2 regions of the Pseudomonas sp. MM211 genome follow, and region 1 is predicted to be linked to the other one. Evidence: predicted binding sites of a transcription regulator. Region 1 holds the regulator's gene; the other holds the start of a gene.
The links. The regulator sigma-54, encoded in region 1, starts transcription at its own class of promoters, with help from an activator protein. The targets are predictions, from matches to a motif close to ANTGGCATNNANNTTGCTNT.

Region 1 (6,481 bases):
GCCCGTTGATGAACGGTAATACGCCGATTCTGGGTCTGGACGTGTGGGAGCATGCCTACTACCTGCGCTACCAGAACCGTCGCCCCGAATACATCGGTGCGTTTTACAACGTCGTCGATTGGGCCGAAGTAGCGCGTCGCTATCAGGCCGCTCTGGCTTGATTGCATGCCTATGAGCCGGCATCGAGTGTACGCATGAGCCCACTGCACGAGTTGATCGCGGTCAATGGCCGTTCCTTTCGCTATGCATTGGGACTGATGCTGCTCGTCGTCGGCGGCACCATCCTTGCCATCAAGGTCTGGAGTGGTTTGCAGAGCCGGCTTTCGCCGGCTCTGTGGTATGCCTGGCAAGGCGGCATGCTGTGTGCTCTTGGCACAGCCCTGGGCGCCTTGCCAGTTATTTTCATGCGCAGCATTTCGGCACGTTCTTACACGGCCATGCTGGGTTTCGGTGGGGGCATGATGCTCGCTGCCAGTCTTTTTTCACTACTCCCGCCAGCTTTTCAGCTGACTCACGAGCAGAGCCTGACCGCTAGTCAGGGCTCGCTGCTGGTCGCCGCGGGAGTGGTGCTCGGTGCTGGTGCCTTATGGGCGCTGGGCCACTGGTTGTCTCGTACATCGCGAGCGAGCCTGCGGGCAGATCAGGGCGTCGGCTTGAGCGTCTGGCTGTTCGTTATCGCCATCGTTCTGCACAACGTGCCGGAAGGAATGGCGGTCGGTGTGGCGGCCGCGGCCAATCTGTCGAATGCCGATGGATTGGCGCTGGGGATTGCGTTGCAGGACGTGCCCGAGGGGCTGATTATCGCCCTGGTGCTGGCGGGGGCGGGAATGTCGCGATGGAAGGCGGTTTTCTGCGGCGCCGCCTCCGGGTTGGTCGAGCCGATGTTCGCGCTGCTTTCGGCCTGGTTGGTCGGCGTGTCGTTGCAGTTGCTGCCCTGGGGGCTGGCGATCGCGGCGGGGGCAATGCTCTTGGTGGTGATACGCGAGATCATTCCCAAGCTGTATCGACGCAGTGACATGCCACCGGCCGTACTGGGTTTTGCGTCGGGGTTCGTGCTGATGTTGGCTGTGGGCAATGCCCTGAACGTCTGAGGGCGATCACTCGCCTTCGTCGAAGTAGTTATTGATCAGGTCAATCAGCGCCTGCAGTGCTTCCTCTTCCCGCTCGCCCTCGGTCGCCAGATGCACGATGGTGCCCTTGCCGGCGGCGAGCATCATCACCGCCATGATGCTCTTGCCATCTACCAGGCTCTCGACGCTGCGCCCGATTCTCACCTGGCAGGGAAAACGCCCTGCGACCCCGACGAACTTGGCGGCCGCACGCGCGTGCAGGCCGAGTTTGTTGATGATGGTGATTTCACAGGCGGGCATCGCGGCAATTCCTTAACTGAGGTCGCGGTGGCGGATCTGAACGTTCTTCAGCAGCGGTTTGAGGGCATGCCCCAGGCGGTTGGCTAGGTACACCGAACGATGATGGCCGCCGGTGCAGCCAATCGCAACGGTGACGTAGGAGCGGTTGCTGGCGGCGAAGCGCGGCAGCCATTTGTGCAGGTAGGTGAAGATGTCCTGGTACATGTCCTGGACGTCCTCTTGGGCGGCCAGGTATTCCTCTACGGGCTGTTCGAGGCCGGTGAAGTCACGCAGTTCAGGCTTCCAGTAGGGGTTGGGCAGGCAGCGTACGTCGAACACCAGGTCTGCATCCACCGGCATTCCCCGTTTAAAACCGAAGGATTCGATCAGATAGGCAGTGCCCGGCTCCGGCTGGTTGAGCAGGCGCAGCTTGAGGGTGTCGCGCAACTGATAAAGATTCAGGTGAGTGGTGTCGATCTTCAGGTCGGCACGGTCGATGATCGGGCTGAGCAGTTTGGTCTCGTCGACCATGGCTTCGGCCAGCGAGCGCTGGTCGTTGGTCAGCGGGTGACGTCTGCGCGTCTCCGAAAAGCGCTTGAGCAGGGTTTCTTCGCTGGCATCCAGATACAGGACATCGCAACGGATGTTGCGGCCGCGCACTTCATCAAGCAGTTCGGAAAAGCGCTTGAGCTGGCTAGGCAGGTTGCGTGCGTCTATCGACACCGCCACTTGCGGGTGCAATAGCTCGGTATGCAACAACGCCCGTTCGGCCAGCTCGGGAAGCAGGCCGGCAGGCAGGTTGTCGATGCAATAGAAACCGTTGTCCTCGAGCACGTCGAGAGCGGTGCTCTTGCCTGAGCCGGAACGGCCGCTGACGATAATCAGGCGCATGGGCTCATCCTGTGTAGGGCTATTGGCCGTTCTGCACGTTCACTACGGTCTGGTACAGCGACTCACTGTCTTGAGCCTGGCGCAGTCGCTCGCGAACGTCCTCGCGGTCGAACATGCTGGCGATCTGGCGCAGCAGTTCCAGGTGCTCATCGGTCGCCGCTTCGGGCACCAGCAGCACGAACAGCAGATCGACGGGCGCGCCGTCGATAGCGTCGAAGTCGACCGCAGCATCGAGTTTCAGCAGTGCACTGATCGGTGAGCTGCAGCCGGGCAGGCGGCAGTGAGGGATGGCGATGCCATTACCAAAACCGGTCGAGCCGAGCTTTTCACGGGCAATCAGGCTTGCATAGATGGTCTGGCCATCGAGATCGGGCAAGTCGCGCGCGATCACGGCAGCAATCTGTTCGAGTACACGCTTTTTACTGCCACCCGGCACGTTCACGAGGGAACGGCCGGGGGTCAGGATATTTTCAAGTCGGATCATAGGAGAAGGACGAGGTCAGCGGGCCATTGCGCCCTGCTGGCGGTCGAGCTGTTTTTCCTTGTGCTTGATGAGTTGGCGGTCGAGTTTGTCGGTCAGTAGATCGATTGCAGCGTACATGTCTTCATGCTCGGCATTGGCCACCACTTCGCCTCCGGCGATATGCAAGGTAGCTTCGACTTTCTGCTTGAGCTTCTCGACCTCCAGGATGACCTGCACGTTGGTGATCTTGTCGAAGTGCCGCTCGAGACGTCCGAGCTTTTCTTCGATGTAGCTGCGTAGTGCGTCTGTCACATCCAGCTGGTGTCCACTGATGTTGACTTGCATACCGCTTCTCCTTGTTGCCGTGTGTGAGTGGCAGGCGTTGGGCCTGCCGCAGGAACACTGGGGCATATTGCTACAAGGGCACCTTACATCAGCCGTTTGCGTTCGCTCGAAGGCGCTATACCGAGCGATTCACGGTACTTGGCGACTGTGCGGCGCGCCACTTGAATGCCCTGTGCTTCCAGTAAACCAGCGATCTTGCTATCGCTCAATGGCTTTTTCGCATTTTCCGCAGCGACCAGTTTTTTGATGATCGCGCGAATCGCGGTGGAGGAACATTCGCCGCCTTCGGAGGTGCTGACGTGGCTGGAGAAGAAGTATTTCAGCTCGTAAATGCCACGCGGTGTATGCATGTATTTCTGGGTGGTGACTCGTGAGATGGTCGACTCGTGCATGCCTACTGCTTCCGCGATGTCATGCAGCACCAGCGGCTTCATGGCTTCGTCGCCGTAGTCGAGGAAGCCGCGCTGGTGCTCGACGATCTGCGTCGCGACCTTCATCAGGGTCTCGTTGCGGCTCTGCAGGCTCTTGATGAACCAGCGCGCTTCCTGCAACTGATTGCGCATGAAGGTGTTGTCGGCGCTGGAGTCGGCACGTTTCACGAAGCCTGCGTACTGTGCGTTGACGCGCAGGCGCGGCATGGCTTCCTGGTTGAGCTCTACCAGCCAGCGATCGTTGTGCTTGCGCACGATCACGTCAGGCACCACGTACTCGGGCTCGCTTGATTCGATCTGCGAGCCAGGGCGCGGGTTGAGGCTTTGAATCAGCTCGATGACCGGGCGCAGCTCGTCTTCCTTGAGCTTCATGCGGCGCATCAACTGGCTGTAGTCGCGGCTGCCGAGCAGGTCGAGATAATCGCCAGTGAGGCGCAGGGCCTCGCTCAACCAGGGCGTGTTGGCCGGCAGCTGGCGCAGTTGCAGTAGCAGGCATTCACGCAGGTCACGGGCGGCGATGCCGGACGGTTCGAACTGCTGGATGCGGTGCAGCACGGCTTCGACTTCATCGAGCTCGACATCGAGTTCTGGGTCGAAGGCGTCGGTGATTTCTTCGAGGGTTTCTTCGAGGTAGCCCTGACCGTTGATGCAGTCGATCAGGGTGACGGCGATCAGGCGATCCTTGTCGGACATCGGTGCCAGATTGAGCTGCCAGAGCATGTGGCTCTGCAGGCTTTCGCCAGCGGAGGTGCGAGTGGTGAAGTCCCATTCGTCATCATCATTGCTCGGCAGGCTGCTGGCGCTGGTCTGGTAGACGTCTTCCCAAGCGGTGTCGACCGGCAGCTCGCTGGGGATACGCTCGCCCCAATCGCCTTCTTCAAGGTTATCGACGGTCTGGGTGTTTTCCTGGAAAGTCGGCTCCTGAAATTTCTCTTCCTGGGCGGCCGCGGTGGGTGCACTTTCCGCGCCGTCGGCCATGGGATCCGAATTGTCGAAGTCGTCGCCTTCTTCCTGACGCTCGAGCATCGGGTTTGACTCCAGTGCCTCCTGGATCTCCTGTTGCAGATCCAGAGTCGACAGTTGGAGCAGGCGAATGGCTTGTTGCAGCTGCGGTGTCATCGTCAGCTGCTGGCCCATTTTCAGGACTAGCGATGGTTTCATTGCAGACCTTATCTGGCGTCTGTGCGCGATCCACGACAGGGCGCCAAAGCGCCACTAGGAAGCAAATTATATGCCTGAACCCGAGTGTTTTGCCTAGAGCCCGTTACCATTTCATTACGACCATGTCGTGGGGTAACAGGCTCTCAGGGGTACTCATCGGCGGGAAATCCGTTACAGGCGGAATTCGTGGCCCAGGTAAACTTCCTTAACCACCTGGTTGGCCAGGATCGCAGCGGAGTCACCCTCGGCGATCAGTTGGCCGTCGCTGACGATATAGGCGGTTTCGCAGATATCCAGGGTTTCGCGCACGTTGTGGTCGGTGATCAGCACGCCAATGCCTTTGGCCTTGAGGTGGTGAATGATTTGCTTGATGTCACCGACCGAGATCGGGTCGACGCCGGCGAAGGGCTCATCGAGAAGGATGAATTTCGGCGAAGTGGCGAGGGCGCGGGCGATCTCCACGCGGCGACGCTCACCACCCGAGAGGCTCATGCCCAGGTTGTCGCGGATGTGCGTTATGTGGAATTCCTGCAACAGACCTTCCAGCTCCTGCAGACGCTGCGCGCGGTTGAGATCCTTGCGTGTTTCCAGGATCGCCATGATGTTGTCGGAGACACTCAGCTTGCGAAAGATCGAGGCTTCCTGAGGCAGGTAGCCGATCCCGGCGCGAGCACGGCCATGCATGGGCTGGTGGCTGACGTCGAGATCGTCGATCAGTACGCGACCCTGATCGGCCTGAACCAAGCCGACGATCATGTAGAAACAGGTGGTCTTGCCGGCGCCGTTGGGGCCGAGCAGGCCAACAATCTGGCCGCTTTCGATGCTCAGGCTGACGTCACGAACGACCTGGCGGCCTTTATAGCTTTTGGCCAAGTGCTGGGCTTTCAAAATCGCCATCGTTATTGGCCCTGCTCGGCGGCGGGTTTCTTCTGCGGCTGGATCACCATGTCGATACGCGGGCGCGGGGTCGACACGTTGCTGCCCGTGGCGCGGCCAGCATTGACGATCTGGCGCTGGGTGTCATAGACGATCTTCTCGCCTTCGAAGGTGTTGCCTTCCTGAACCACCTTGGCCTGGTCGATCAGTACGATGCGCTCATTGGCCGCGAAGTACTGGATGGTCAAGCCGTAAGCCTTGACGATTTGCTTGTCGATCGAGGGTTTCTGCTCGTAATAGGCTGGTTTGCCCACCGAGGTGAACACATCGACTTCACCCTGTGCATTCTGGGTGATGGTGACGGTGTCGCCAGTGATTTTTAGAGTGCCCTGAGTGATGACGACATCGCCGCGGTACACCGCCACGCCTTGCTTGTCGTCCAGCTCAGCACTGTCGGCCTGCACGCGGATCGGTTGATCGCGGTCGCTCGGCAGAGCCCAGGCGCTTGCGCTTCCGAGCGTGGCGCCGAGGCTGAGAAGTAGGGGGAGGGTTTTAACGAACCTCATGCTGGCCTCTTACGTTGGACTGCAGGAGCATCCTGCCGTCATTCAAGTACGCTTTCATTCCTTGTGCCGTGGTCACCCCGTTGGCCGCGTCGATTCTAACGGCTTGCTGGGTCTGCGCATATTCCTTCTGTGGGAATACGGTCAGGCGGCTGGTGGTAAGTATAGTGGCGCGGCCCTTTTCGTCTGTGCGTTCAACGCGAACCTGGTCGATCAACTCGACCTCTTCGCCATCGGGACCTACTTCACCGCGGGCGCTGCGTACCTTCCAGGGGAGTTCGGTGCCGCGGAACAGGTTCATGCGCGGTTCGGTGAGCAGGGTGATGTCGGTGCTTTGCACGTGCTCGAGGCGGTCGCTGGTCATGTCGCTCTGCACCTTGCCATCGGGCAGGTACTGCACGC
Region 2 (6,481 bases), 1.5 Mb from region 1:
CGTGCGCCTTGGGCATGCTGTTCATACCCAGGCAGGCCGAAGTGACCCACACCGGCGACATGTCGATGCCCTGGCCGATCGCCGCCCAGTCGAGGCCGAGCCGCTGCTTGGCGGCGATGATGGTGCTGCTCATCTGTTGCTTATCCATGGTGGAACTCCTTAGCAGGGGACGGTGGTACGACCCTGGTCGCTACGCTGTCGTCCAGGGCTGGATTGATCTCGGGGGCGAACCCATTGGCATCGGCGACGGTGTGGCCACGCAGTTGGGCGGATCGATTGACCAGAAAATCCACGAGGTGATTGCGGATGCGGTAGTACGCCGGGTCATGGATGACCTGATCGCGCTGGCGTGGCCGGGGCAGATCGATGCGTACCGACTCGGCGATACGCGCCTGGGGGCCATTGGTCATCAGTAGGATGCGGTCAGCGAGCAGGATCGCTTCGTCGACATCGTGGGTGATCATGAACACCGTCTGCCGCGTCTCGCTCCAGATCTTGATCAGCTCGTCCTGGATGACGCCGCGGGTCAGGGCATCCAATGCGCCGAAGGGCTCGTCGAGCAACAGCAGTTGCGGCTGCGTGGCAAACGCGCGGGCAATGCTGACCCGCTGGCGCATGCCACCTGAAAGTTGCGCCGGCTTGCGTGTCTCGGAGCCGCCCAGGCCGACCATGGCCAGGTATTGGCGACTGTGAGCCTGGCACTGCGCCCTGGACCAGTCCGGGAAGCGCGCACGCACGCCAAAATCGACGTTATCCAGTGCACTCAACCAAGGCAGCAGGCTGTAGTTCTGGAACACCACGCCGCGCTCCAGGCTGGGGCCGGCAACCTCCTTGCCAGCCATCTCCAGCGTGCCCTCACTGAAGCTGTCCAGCCCGGCGAGGGCATTGAGGATGGTCGATTTTCCGCAACCGGAATGACCGATGATGCAGACGAACTCCCCTTTGGCGAGCCCGAAACTGACCTCTTCGAACACTGTCAGCGGATCTCCGCCGGGCTGCGGGAAGCGCTTGGCCAGACGCCAGGCTTCGAGAAAATAACGGGACATGACATCACTCCTGGTAACTGACGAGCCGGGCGACAGTGCCAAGCATGAGATCGAGGACCATACCCACCACGCCGATCATCAGGATCGAGAAGATCACGCTGGCCAGGTCCAGGTTGTTCCACTCGTTCCACAGGTAGTAGCCGATACCGGTGCCGCCCACGAGCATCTCGGCCGCGACGATCACCAGCCAGGCGATACCCACAGAGATCCGCATGCCGGTGAGAATGGTCGGCAGCGCTGCTGGCAGGATCACGCTGATGGCCGTGCGTAAAGGGCCAAGCTCGTGGGTGCGGGCGACGTTGATCCAGTCGCGGCGTACACCCGCGACGCCAAACGCAGTATTGAGCAGCATCGGCCACACCGAGCAGATGAAGATCACGAAGATCGCCGAGGTCTGCGAATCCTTGATCACGAACAACGCCAGCGGCATCCAGGCCAACGGCGAAATCGGCCGCAGTATCTGGATGAACGGATTCAGCACCCGGTACATCAGAGGCGACATGCCAATGACGAAGCCGACCGGAATCGCCACCAAGGCCGCCAGCAGGTAACCGCTGAGCACCCGGTACAACGAGTGCGCCAGCTGGATGCCGATGCCCTTGTCGTTGGGGCCGTTGTCATAGAACGGCTGGCTCAGCTCCGTGTAGGCATGGGCCAGCACCACCGAGGGCGGCGGCACTCGCGCCTGTTGCTCGGCCTCGCCCATCAGCAGTGCGTACTCGTCATCGGCGGCCGTCGCGCTGCCGGCCGGCACGTGGCAGAGCACTTCCCAGATGGTCAGCAGCAGTGCCAACAGCAACGCGGAAAGAATCGCCGCGCGCAGGGGCATGGAGGCGCTCATCACGACCTCCGCAATGGGAAGCTGGACAGGTAGCCTTCCGGGTCGGCCGCATCGAAGGGCTTGCCCATCACACTGAAGCCCTTGTAGCTGTCGCCCGGCACCGGCAGCCCGAGATCACTCATCACCTTGCCAGCATCGGCGGCGAGAAATACACGCTCGGCGATGGCGCGGTAGTCGACATCCCCCTTGAGGTAACCCCAGCGCTTCATCTGGGTCAGAATCCACACGGCCATCGAGTGCCAGGGGAACGGATCGAAGTCGATGCGCTGCGGCTCGTCATAGACGTTACCCAAGCCGTCGGCATAACGCCCGCTGAGCACCTGCTGCACCACCGCTACGGGTTGATTGAGGTAGTTCTTGGTGGAAATCACCTCGGCGACCGCTTTGCGATTCTCGGCCTTGGAGCTGTACTGGGTGGCGTCAATCAGCGCATGCAACAGGGCGCCGTAAGTATTGGGGTTATCGCTGGCGAAGCGCTGACTGCAAGCAAAGGCGCAGCAGGGATGGCCGGGCCAAAGTTCCTTGGTCAGCAGGTGGATGAAGCCCACCTTCTCCCACACCGCGCGCTGGTTGAACGGATCGGGTGAGAGAAAACCGTCGAGGTTGCCAGCGCGCAGGTTGGCCACCATTTCCGGTGGTGGCACCACCCGTATCTGGATGTCGCGATCCGGGTCCAGGCCGTGCTCGGCCACGTAGTAACGCAACAGGAAATTGTGCATCGAGTATTCGAAAGGCACTCCGAAGCGCATGCCTTTCCACAGCTTGGGATCGCGTTTGTCCTGATGCTGCATGCTGAGCACGATGGCCTGGCCGTTGATGTTCTCCAGCGCCGGCATGACGTAGGGCGTCGGCGTCGCCCCCAGACCAAGGCTGATGGCCAGCGGCATGGGTGAGAGCATGTGCGACGCATCGTATTCACCGGCCAGAGACTTGTCCCGTGCCACGGCCCAGCCTGCGGTCTTCACCGCTTCCACTTCCAGTCCGTACTTGGCGTAGAACCCCATCGGCTCGGCCATGATGATCGGGGTGGCGCAGGTGATGGGCACGAAGCCGATCTTCAGACGCGTCTTCTCCAGCGGCCCGAGGCTGTCCTTGACCGCGGCTTTCACGGCATCGAGCGGAATCAGGCTGGCGAGAATGGCTGCCGCAGTACCGCCGCCGATCAGGCCCATGAAGCTGCGCCGGGAAAGCTCGTCGTGACCGAACAGGCCGCGAACGATGGCATTCTCGACAGCGCGATCGAGCATCGCCTCACTGTTCTGCGGCAGCGCGTCAGCTGCCGGCGTGCAGCGCTGGCACGCGCAGCCTGCGCCATGGCTCAGTTCGCTATCGGGGCTGAACGGATCGTCCAGGCTGTTGACGCTCATGGTGACTCCTCCTGCTGTCGCGTGCCCCAGGATGGTGAGGCGATGTGCTGATGGGCCAGACCGTCGAAGGCCGGTTCTGATCAGCTATTGCAGGAGGCGTACCAACCGTAAAAATACGTAAACAATTGATATCAGGAGACTTTGCAAAAATAACGTTTAACGAAAAATCGTCATTACCGATATCTCGTCATGTAATTTCCCGAGTTTTCGTCATTTGGCATGAGCCTTGATTACTCAAGGCCAGGCACACTTATCGGACAGCCAGATGATCAGCCAAGCCTCCCCCAGCGAACTGCTGCTGCGCCACATGCACGCCGCCACGCTGGTCATCGACCCGGTGAACGACCGTATCCTGCAGGCCAACCCGGCCAGTTGCCTGCTACTGGGCTGGCCAATGGACGCGCTGCTTAGCCAGCGCGCCAGCCGGCTGTGGGGGCATGACCTTGGCGCCATGGTTACCTTCACCGAGCAGGTGCAGGCGCGCGGGCACGCCTGGCACGATGCCCTGGGCCTGCTGGATCGCGACGGTCAGCGCCAGGAGGTCGAGATCAGCGCCAGCCTTCTGCACCATGACAATGCCCCTCTGCTCGGCCTGCTGATCCAGGAACGCCGCCAACTCGATTCCCTGCGCGGCCTGGCGGAAGCCGAACGTTATCAGCGCCAAGGCCTGCTGCAATGGCAGGGTGTCGAGCGCATCTTCCGTCAGTTCGAGCGACAGAATCAGCTGATCCTCGGCGCCGCTGGAGAAGGCATCTACGGCATCAATCGCAAGGGCGAAACCACATTCGTCAATCCGGCTGCCGAGCGCATTCTGGGCTGGCACGCCACTGACCTGATCGGCCACAGCATCCACGCCCTGATCCATCACCATCACCCGGATGGCAGCACCTACGACGATCACACCTGCCCGATCTACGCGGCCTTCAACGACGGCGAAGTGCATCACGTCTGCAACGAGGTGTTCTGGAGCAAGGATCGCCGCGCCATTCCGGTCGAATACACCAGCACGCCCCTACGCGACGATGGCGAGCTGGTCGGCGCAGTAGTGGTCTTCCGCGACATCAGCGAGCGCCTGGAAACCGAGCAGCGCCTGCGCCAGGCCTTGAGCGAGGTGCAGTTGCTCAAGCAGCGTCTGGAACTGGAGAACGCCTACCTTCAGGAAGAGATTCGCGGCGAATACGCCCAGCACAACCTGGTCGGGCGCAGCGCAGCCATGCAGCAGGTCATTCGCCAGATCGAGCTGGTCGCGCCCACCGGCGCCAACGTACTGATCACCGGCGAATCGGGTACGGGCAAGGAGCTGATCGCCCGCGCCATCCATGACAACAGCGGGCGCCGCAGCCGCCCACTGATCCGTGTAAATTGCGCAGCCGTGCCCCGTGAACTGTTCGAGAGTGAGTTCTTTGGCCATATCCGCGGCGCTTTTACCGGCGCCATCAACGACCGAGTGGGCCGCTTTGAACTGGCCGATGGCGGCACGCTGTTTCTCGACGAAGTCGGGGAGATCCCTCTGGAGCTGCAAAGCAAACTGCTGCGTGTGCTGCAGGAGCAGCAGTTGGAGCGTGTCGGCGACACCCGCACCCGTCAGGTTGATGTGCGGGTGATCGCCGCCACCAACCGTGATCTGCGCCAGGAGGTGCGTGCAGGGCGCTTCCGCGAGGATCTATATTTTCGCCTCAACGTGTTTCCTGTCGAATCTGCCCCATTGCGCCAGCGCCCTGAGGATATACCGCCGCTGGCGCAACACTTCCTCGATCGCGTCTGCCGGCAACTGAACCGCCCGCAGCCAAGTCTGCGCCTGGCAGATATCCAGCACCTGCAGGCCTATTCCTGGCCGGGCAACATCCGTGAGCTGGAGAACCTGATCGAGCGTGCCGTGATCATCTCGCCGGGCACGCGGCTGCGCCTGGATCTGCCCAGTGAAAGCCCCGGAGAATTGCCGACGCCACAACCCAGAGAGCAGGACACACGCATTCTCACCCAGGGTGAGCAGCGCCGGCAGACGCGCGACAACCTGATCGCCGCGCTCAGCGCCTGTGCCGGCAGGATCGCCGGCAAACAAGGCGCGGCCCGCCTGCTGGACCTCAAGCCCACCACCCTGCGCTCGCGGCTGGACAGTTTCGCCATCGACCCTCGTGACTATCGTCCACGGCCTATGCGACGTGGCCGCGCCGCCAGCGATCAGCGTTGACAGCTCGGGCAAGCAACACCCGGCGCGCAGCAAAGCCGGAAGTTCCCGAGACAACTCTGCAGGCCTGTAAGAACGTAATTAACGCGGGTAACCACTTCAGGCCGGAAACGACGAGGCCGGCATATTTGCCGGCCTCGTCAGAAAGGATGATGCTCAGACACCGAGGTAGTCGAGAATCCCTTCCGCCGCATTGCGGCCTTCGTAGATGGCGGTTACCACCAGGTCAGAACCACGCACCATGTCGCCACCGGCGAACACCTTCGGGTTGCTGGTCTGGTGCTTGAAGGTAGACTTCTCCGGCGCAACCACACGACCCTGGGTATCGATACGGATATCGAACTCATCGAACCACGGCGCCGGGCTCGGACGGAAACCGAAGGCGATCAGCACGGCTTCCGCCGGGATGATTTCCTCGGAGCCTGGGATTGGCTCGGGGCTGCGGCGGCCACGGGCATCGGGTTCGCCGAGACGGGTCTCGACCACCTTCACGCCTTCGACCTTGTCCTCGCCGACGATGGCAATGGGCTGGCGGTTGAAGAGGAACTTCACGCCCTCTTCCTTGGCATTCTTCACTTCCTTGCGCGAGCCCGGCATGTTCGCTTCGTCACGACGATAGGCGCAGGTCACGGCCTTGGCACCCTGGCGGATCGAAGTACGGTTACAGTCCATCGCCGTATCACCACCACCGAGTACCACGACGCGCTTGCCCTTCAGGTCAACGAAATCTTCCGGCGCCTTCTCGAAACCGAGGTTGCGATTGACGTTGGCGATCAGGAAATCCAGCGCATCGTGTACGCCCGGTAGGTCTTCGCCCGGGAAGCCGCCTTTCATGTAGGTGTAGGTGCCCATGCCCATGAACACGGCATCGTACTCATCCAGCAACTGCTGCAGGGTGATGTCCTTGCCGATCTCGGTGTTCAGACGGAATTCGATGCCCATGCCGGTGAAGACTTCGCGGCGATTGCTCAGCACGCTCTTTTCCAGCTTGAACTCGGGAATGCCGAAGGTCAGCAGCCCGCCAATCTCCGGGTTCTTG

Region 2: K5Q02_RS06920 (sigma 54-interacting transcriptional regulator) is a predicted target of sigma-54. The motif match lies at 3,468-3,487, and genes of this name have one in related genera.

What each region holds. Positions count from the first base shown of each region.
Region 1 is NZ_CP081942.1:46,657-53,137, reverse strand. Features, by position in the region: gene K5Q02_RS00270 (superoxide dismutase) at 1-161, shown strand, start outside; gene K5Q02_RS00265 (ZIP family metal transporter) at 195-1,091, shown strand; gene K5Q02_RS00260 (HPr family phosphocarrier protein) at 1,098-1,370, opposite strand; gene rapZ (RNase adapter RapZ) at 1,383-2,240, opposite strand; gene ptsN (PTS IIA-like nitrogen regulatory protein PtsN) at 2,260-2,724, opposite strand; gene hpf (ribosome hibernation-promoting factor, HPF/YfiA family) at 2,740-3,048, opposite strand; gene K5Q02_RS00240 (RNA polymerase factor sigma-54) at 3,132-4,640, opposite strand; gene lptB (LPS export ABC transporter ATP-binding protein) at 4,812-5,537, opposite strand; gene lptA (lipopolysaccharide transport periplasmic protein LptA) at 5,540-6,082, opposite strand; gene lptC (LPS export ABC transporter periplasmic protein LptC) at 6,069-6,481, opposite strand, start outside.
Region 2 is NZ_CP081942.1:1,546,402-1,552,882, reverse strand. Features, by position in the region: gene cynS (cyanase) at 1-148, opposite strand, end outside; gene K5Q02_RS06935 (ABC transporter ATP-binding protein) at 141-1,046, opposite strand; gene ntrB (nitrate ABC transporter permease) at 1,051-1,887, opposite strand; gene K5Q02_RS06925 (CmpA/NrtA family ABC transporter substrate-binding protein) at 1,887-3,254, opposite strand; gene K5Q02_RS06920 (sigma 54-interacting transcriptional regulator) at 3,520-5,445, shown strand; gene K5Q02_RS06915 (FAD-dependent oxidoreductase) at 5,599-6,481, opposite strand, start outside.